3 regions of the Microbacterium sp. Leaf203 genome follow, and region 3 is predicted to be linked to each of the others. Evidence: predicted binding sites of a transcription regulator. Region 3 holds the regulator's gene; each other region holds the start of a gene.
What was found. Region 3 encodes HrcA, which represses chaperone genes, less so after heat shock. Its sites were predicted from a motif close to TTNGCACTCGNNNNNNNCGAGTGCNAA; they were not measured.
Positions count from the first base shown of each region.

Region 1 (2,200 bases), on a different contig from region 3:
GCTTCTTGCGGAGCACCGCCGGATCCACATCGACACCGCGCTTCTTGATCTCCAGCGTGCCGATGCCCCGGGTGCGGAGGGCCTGAGCGAGTTTCTTCGGGTCGGCCGGCAGCTGCTCGCGCACGCGGAACGACGACACGAACGGGCTCGTCAACGCCGCGTCGGAGGTCAGGTACGCGATGCCGGGCGCGAGCATGCCGGCATCCAGGGCTCGTCCGACCTCGCCGATGAGCCGTGCGCGGATGACGGCGCCGTCGGGCTCGTGGACGAACGCGCCGAGTTCGCGGTCCGCGACGTCGGCGCTGTCGGCCGGGGCGGTGAGCTCCCAGGCGTCTGCGCCCCGCACCACGAGTGCGGCGCGTCGCACGCCCGCGCGGGCGAGGGATCCGGCCCAGAGGACGAGTTCGATGGTCGAGCCGTCGGCGCTGATCCACTGCGCCTCGACGTCGTCGGGGATCTGCGTGCGGTCGAATCCCGGCCCGAGCTTCACCCCACCCGGCTTCGTCTTCAGCAGCTCGAAGACCCATTCGAGAGACGGCGACCACTCGGCGGACGACACCTGTCGCGTCTCGGCGTGCCCCGCGGTGCGGCGCGCGGGATCGAGCCAGACGGCATCCGTCCCGCTCAGGTCGACGTCCTCGGCCCGCGCGTGCTGCACCGTGGCCGCGTCGCCGAAGGGGGCGAGGTTGTAGGCGGCGATCGCGGCGGTCACCTCGTCGGCGTCGACGGCGTGCACCCGGACGCCGAGACCCGCCATCCCGAGGGCGTCCCCGCCGATCCCGCAGCCGAGGTCGGTCACGCGGTCGATCCCCGCGGCGCGAAAGCGACCCGCGTGTCGGGCGGCGATGGACAGGCGCGTGGCCTGTTCGAGGCCGGCCTTCGTGAAGAGCATCCGCTCGGCGAAGGGGCCGAACTTCGCGGCCGCACGGACGCGGAGGCGCGCTTGCCCGACGACGGCCGAGACGAGATCGGGGGAGTGCCCGGCGGCTCGCAGGCGCGACACGGCTCGGGCGACCTCGTCGGTCGAGTCGAGGGCGCCCACCTCGTCGAGGAGGCGCAGGCCCTCGGGTGTGAGCAGGGCGGTCAGCTCGGTGGTGTCCACCGATTCAGCCTAGGCGCGGGTCGTTGCTGGCACTCGCGTTGCGTGAGTGCCAGCGCTTCTCTACACTCGAATTAGCACTCTCCCCGCGTGAGTGCTGACAAGTCTTCTGTAACGAGAAAGAAGAGGTAGACCGTGTCGGTTTCCATCAAGCCGCTCGAGGACCGCATCGTCATCAAGCAGGTCGAGGCTGAGCAGACCACTGCGAGTGGTCTCGTCATCCCCGACACCGCCAAGGAGAAGCCGCAGGAGGGCGAAGTCGTCGCCGTCGGCCCCGGCCGCATCGACGACAACGGCAACCGTGTCCCCCTCGACGTCGCCGTCGGCGACCGCGTGCTCTACAGCAAGTACGGCGGCACCGAGGTCAAGTTCGGCGCCGAGGAGTACCTCGTGCTCTCGGCTCGCGACGTCCTGGCGGTCGTCGTCCGCTGATCGAGTGAGATCGTTCGAAGGCCCCGGATGCCACGGCATCCGGGGCCTTCGTCGTCCCCGGCGCTCATCGGCTCCCTCTGGCAGGAAAGGCGCGATGGTCGGCGGCCCGACGCGCGAGCGGAGCCCTAGGCTGGATCGGTGACCTCCGCTCCCTCCGCTCCGACCGGTGGGAGCACCCGCGGTGCGCTGTACGCCCTCGGCGCCTACCTATTGTGGGGCGTCCTGCCGATCTACTTCCTGCAGCTCAAGCCCACCGGCCCGTTCGAGGTCGTGGCCTGGCGGATCATCCTCGCGTTCGTCTTCTGCCTGCTGCTGTTGACGGTGCTGCGCATGTGGCGGCCGTTCCTCGCGATCGTGCGCCAGCCGCGTCTGATGGGGCTCACCGCGGTGGCTGGCGTGCTCATCTACGTGAACTGGCAGACCTATCTGTTCGGCGCGCTGACCGATCGGGTCATCGAGACGAGCCTGGGCTACTTCATCAACCCGATCGTGACCGTGCTGCTCGGAGTCATCGTGCTGCGCGAGCGGCTTCGCCTCGTGCCGTGGATCGCCATCGGCCTCGCCGTCGTCGCGGTCGCGGTGATCGTCATCGGCTACGGCGCGTTCCCCTGGATCGCGCTGACCCTCGCCTTCTCGTTCGGCTTCTACGGTCTCGTGAAGAAGCAGATC
Region 1 covers NZ_LMKF01000022.1:1,118,160-1,120,359, forward strand. Annotated here, with positions in the region: gene ASE56_RS06430 (class I SAM-dependent methyltransferase) at 1-1,102, opposite strand, end outside; gene groES (co-chaperone GroES) at 1,235-1,531, shown strand; gene rarD (EamA family transporter RarD) at 1,670-2,200, shown strand, end outside.
Region 1: a site for HrcA is predicted at 1,129-1,155, ahead of groES (co-chaperone GroES). Genes of this name have one in related genera too.

Region 2 (2,200 bases), on a different contig from region 3:
CACCGGTGAGGATCGCGATGTCCTGCAGCTGCGCCTTGCGGCGGTCGCCGAAGCCGGGAGCCTTGACGGCGACCGACTTGAAGATGCCGCGGATCTTGTTGAGCACGAGCGTCGCGAGGGCTTCGCCCTCGACGTCCTCGGCGATGATGAGGAGCTCCTTGCCCTCCTGGATCACCTTGTCGACGATCGGCAGAAGGTCCTTGATGTTGGAGATCTTCTGGTTGGCGATCAGGATGTACGGGTCTTCGAAGACCGCTTCCTGACGCTCGGGGTCGGTGACGAAGTAGGGGTTGATGTACCCCTTGTCGAAGCGCATGCCCTCGGTGAGCTCGAGCTCGGTGCCGAAGGTGTTGCTCTCTTCGACGGTGACGACGCCTTCCTTGCCCACCTTGTCGATGGCCTCGGCGATGAGCTCGCCGATCGCGGGGTCGGCGGCGGAGATCGACGCGGTGGCGGCGATCTGCTCCTTGGACTCGACCTCCTTGGCGGAGGCGAGCAGCTCGTCGGTGACGGCCTTGACGGCCTTCTCGATGCCCTTCTTGAGCGAGATGGGGTCGGCGCCGGCGGCGACGTTGCGCAGGCCCTCGCGCACGAGCGCCTGGGCGAGAACGGTGGCGGTGGTGGTGCCGTCACCCGCGACGTCGTCGGTCTTCTTGGCGACCTCCTTGACCAGCTCGGCGCCGATCTTCTCGTACGGGTCGTCGAGCTCGATCTCCTTGGCGATCGAGACACCGTCGTTCGTGATCGTGGGGGCGCCCCACTTCTTCTCGAGCACGACGTTGCGACCGCGGGGGCCCAGGGTCACCTTGACGGCGTCGGCGAGAGTGTTGAGGCCGCGCTCGAGACCGCGCCGGGCCTCTTCGTCGAAAGCGATGATCTTTGCCATAAGTGTGTCGTCCCTCCCGGACGGGTGACTTGCAGATTTTGGCACTCGACGAAAGCGAGTGCTAACTCATTCTGGCACTCGCCCCTGGGGAGTGCAAGCCGCGCACCGTCCCGGAAACACCGAACGCCGCGGCATCCGGAACTCGGATGCCGCGGCGTTCTGATCAGCGCTCAGGCCAGTCGCACGGACTCCGCCTGGGGGCCCTTCTGACCGGTGCCGACGGTGAATTCGACGGCCTGCCCCTCCTCGAGGACGCGGAAGCCCGACATCTCGATGCTCGAGTAGTGGACGAAAACGTCCTGCCCGTCATCGACCGTGATGAAGCCGAAGCCCTTCTCGGCGTTGAACCATTTGACAGTGCCCTGCGTCATGCGAATCTCCTGTTGCTGAACGACGAGGTCATCGTAAGCACGGGGGGCGCCACCGAATCGGGGTTCGGGAGCATTGTTGACGCGCGTGCATCCAAGTTGTTACTCCGCGGAAACACGCGGCCCGCGACCTGTCAGGATGAGGGCGAGGCGGACGGCTGACCGGATGCCCGGTCGAGGCCGATCACGACGATCAGACGCTTGACGTTGCTCTCGTCGTCGGGGGTGTTCGGGTCATCGGTGGGCTGCAGGAAGTCGCTCTGCGCGACCTGCGCGCCACCGATCGTCTGAGCCAGCCCCTCGGCCGCCGCCTCATCGCTGTCGAGACGGTAGTAGATGGTCGTGTCGGCGAAGTCGGTGCTGTCGGAGTTGCCGGTCTCGACGGTGTCGCCGCTCCACCCCGCCGCCACGATCTGGTCGCGGACGGAGGCGGCGAGACCGCTGTCGGGCGTGCCGTTGAGCACCACCACCGAGTACGACGTGTCGACCACGGCCGGGGTCGTCGGCTCCGCCGAGGCGATCGGGGTGGGAGCGTCGGCGGGGCCCAGCGAGATACGGCCCGAGACCACGAGCGTCGCGAAGATGCCGGCGATGATCAGCACCAGGGTGGCGATGGCCGCCCACAGGAAGACGATCCACCCGCGCAGACGCGGGTTCTCGGCCCGGTGAGCGCCGACGCGACCGGAGTCGGCCGGGAGGTCGTCGAAGCGATCCCGAGGGAAGGTCGATCTGGCCATTGGACGATGCTATCGGTCGCGTCCGAGCGAACCCGTCAGCGTTCCGCCGTCCGCCCCAGGCGCGCCCGGTGCTGGGCAGCCGCGTCGTCGCGCCGACGGCGCAGTCGACGCACGAGCATGGGGTCGTGCGCGAGGGCCTCGGGGGTGTCGATCAGCCGACCGAGCAGCTGGTAGTACCGGGCGGGCGTCAGTGCGAACTCCGCGCGGAT
Region 2 covers NZ_LMKF01000025.1:219,606-221,805, forward strand. Annotated here, with positions in the region: gene groL (chaperonin GroEL) at 1-886, opposite strand, end outside; gene ASE56_RS10980 (cold-shock protein) at 1,057-1,257, opposite strand; gene ASE56_RS10985 (LytR C-terminal domain-containing protein) at 1,389-1,991, opposite strand; gene ASE56_RS10990 (DUF3263 domain-containing protein) at 2,027-2,200, opposite strand, start outside.
Region 2: a site for HrcA is predicted at 925-951, ahead of groL (chaperonin GroEL). Genes of this name have one in related genera too.

Region 3 (2,200 bases):
GCGACTGAAGGCCTCGTGCGCTTCGACCGTGATCTCGAGGTACAGGTCGCCGTTGGGGCCGCCGGCAGGACCGACCTCGCCCGACCCGGGCAGCTGCAGACGCAGGCCCGACTCGACACCGGCGGGGATGTCGACCGAGACCGTGCGGCGCGCACGAACGCGGCCCTGACCCTGGCACGTCCCGCACGGGTAGGGGATGGTGGTCCCGTGACCCTGGCAGACGCTGCAGGGGGCACTGGTGACGACGTTCCCGAGCAGGCTGCGGACCGTGCGCTGCACGTGGCCGGAGCCGTGGCAGATGTCGCACGTGACCTCGCTGGTCCCGGGCTGCGTGCACGCGCCCTGGCACGTCTCGCACAGCACGGCGGTGTCGACCTCGAGGTCGCGGTGGGTGCCGAACACGACGTCGCCGAGGTCGAGGGTCACACGGACCAGGGCGTCTTGGCCCCGCTCCCGGCGCGACCGCGGACGCGGACCCCGTCCGCCGCCGCCCTGGCCGCCCCCACCGAAGAACGTCTCGAAGATGTCGCTGAACCCGCCGAAGCCGGCCGCTCCCCCGCCGCCGAAGGGGTTCTGGTCGCCGCCCATGTCGTACCGGCGGCGCTGCTCGGGGTCGCTCAGCACGTCGTAGGCGTGGGTGACCAGCTTGAAGCGCTCGGAGGCGTCTTCTCCGGGGTTCACGTCGGGGTGCAGCTGGCGTGCCAGTCGGCGGTACGCCTTCTTGATGTCTTCGGGGCTGGCATCGCGTTCGACGCCCAGGACCTCGTAGTGGTCAGCCACAATCGCCTTCCTGTCCGCTTGCGCGGGGTCGTTCTCGGGTGGGGTGCTCGCGGGATTCGACGTCAGCGAGACGCGTCGTCGTCTTCGAGCATCCGGGTCAGATAGTGCGCGACGGCACGGACCGCCGCGAGGTTGGAGGAGTAGTCCATGCGGGTGGGACCGAGCAGCCCGACGCGGGCCCCGCCGGTGGATCCGTCGTACCGGCTGGCGAGCACCGAGGCCTCGATGAGTCCGAACGGCTCGTTCTCACGACCGATGCTCGCTGACAGCCCCTTCTCGTCGGCCACCATCTCGCTCATGAGACGCAGGAGCGTCACCTGCTCTTCGATCGCCTCGAGCAGCGGGTAGATGCTCCCGCGGAAGTCGGACTCGCGCTTGGCGAGGGTCGCGGCGCCGGCCATGACGAGGCGATCCTGACGGAACTCCTCGAGCTCCTCCCCCACGATGCGCAGCACCGCGTCGGCGAGCACGTCCAGCGTGACACCCGGGCGCGGCCCGTCGGTCAGCACGGCTTGCACCTGCTGCGAACTGTCGGCGACGCTGCGCCCGACGAGCAGCGCGCCGACGCGAGCGCGCAGCTGCACGATGTCGGTCTCGCCGGGTTCTGCGGGCACGAGGGCGATGCGCTGCGAGACCCGGCCCGTGTCGGTCACCAGGATCACCAGCACACGCGGGCCGCCGAGGGCGACCAGTTCGACGTGACTGACATTGGCGCGGGCGAACGACGGGTACTGCACGATCGCGACCTGTCCGGTCAGCTGCGTGAGCGCGCGGACGGTGCGGGCGAGCAGGTCGTCGAGGTCGCCCGCTTCGTCGAGGAACGACGTGATGGCGCTGCGCTGTGCTCCCGAGAGCGGGCGGAGCTCGGCGAGGTGATCGACGAAGACGCGGTATCCCTTGTCGGTGGGGACGCGCCCCGACGAGGTGTGCGGGGCGACGATGAGCTCTTCGTCCTCGAGCAGGGCCATGTCGTTGCGGATGGTCGCCGCCGACACCCCGAAGGCGTGTCGATCGACGATCGCCTTGCTGCCGACGGGTTCGCGCGTGTCGACGTAGTCCTGCACGATCGCACGGAGCACCTGAAGGCCACGTTCCGACACCATGAGCTGCTCCTCCCGTCTGGCACTCGCATCTGCGGAGTGCCAATTCTACGGGATCGCCTCGGCACGGTGCCGGGCGGCTCGCGGAGTCGCCCTGCGGCGCGTCGTTCAACGCCCGAGAGCCCCTCATCGAGGTCGGCACGCGAGCACCGGAACGAACTCGTCCGCCGGCCGCGTCGCCGGTCAGACCGTGAGCGCCCGGACCACGGCATCCGCCAGGAGTCGTCCCCGGAGCGTCAGCACGATGCGCCCGTGAACGGCATCCCGGCCCTCGATCAGACCGTCGGCGATGAGGGATGCCACGGCCTTCCGCCCTTCGC
Region 3 covers NZ_LMKF01000031.1:398,174-400,373, reverse strand. Annotated here, with positions in the region: gene dnaJ (molecular chaperone DnaJ) at 1-780, opposite strand, end outside; gene hrcA (heat-inducible transcriptional repressor HrcA) at 843-1,883, opposite strand; gene hemW (radical SAM family heme chaperone HemW) at 2,064-2,200, opposite strand, start outside.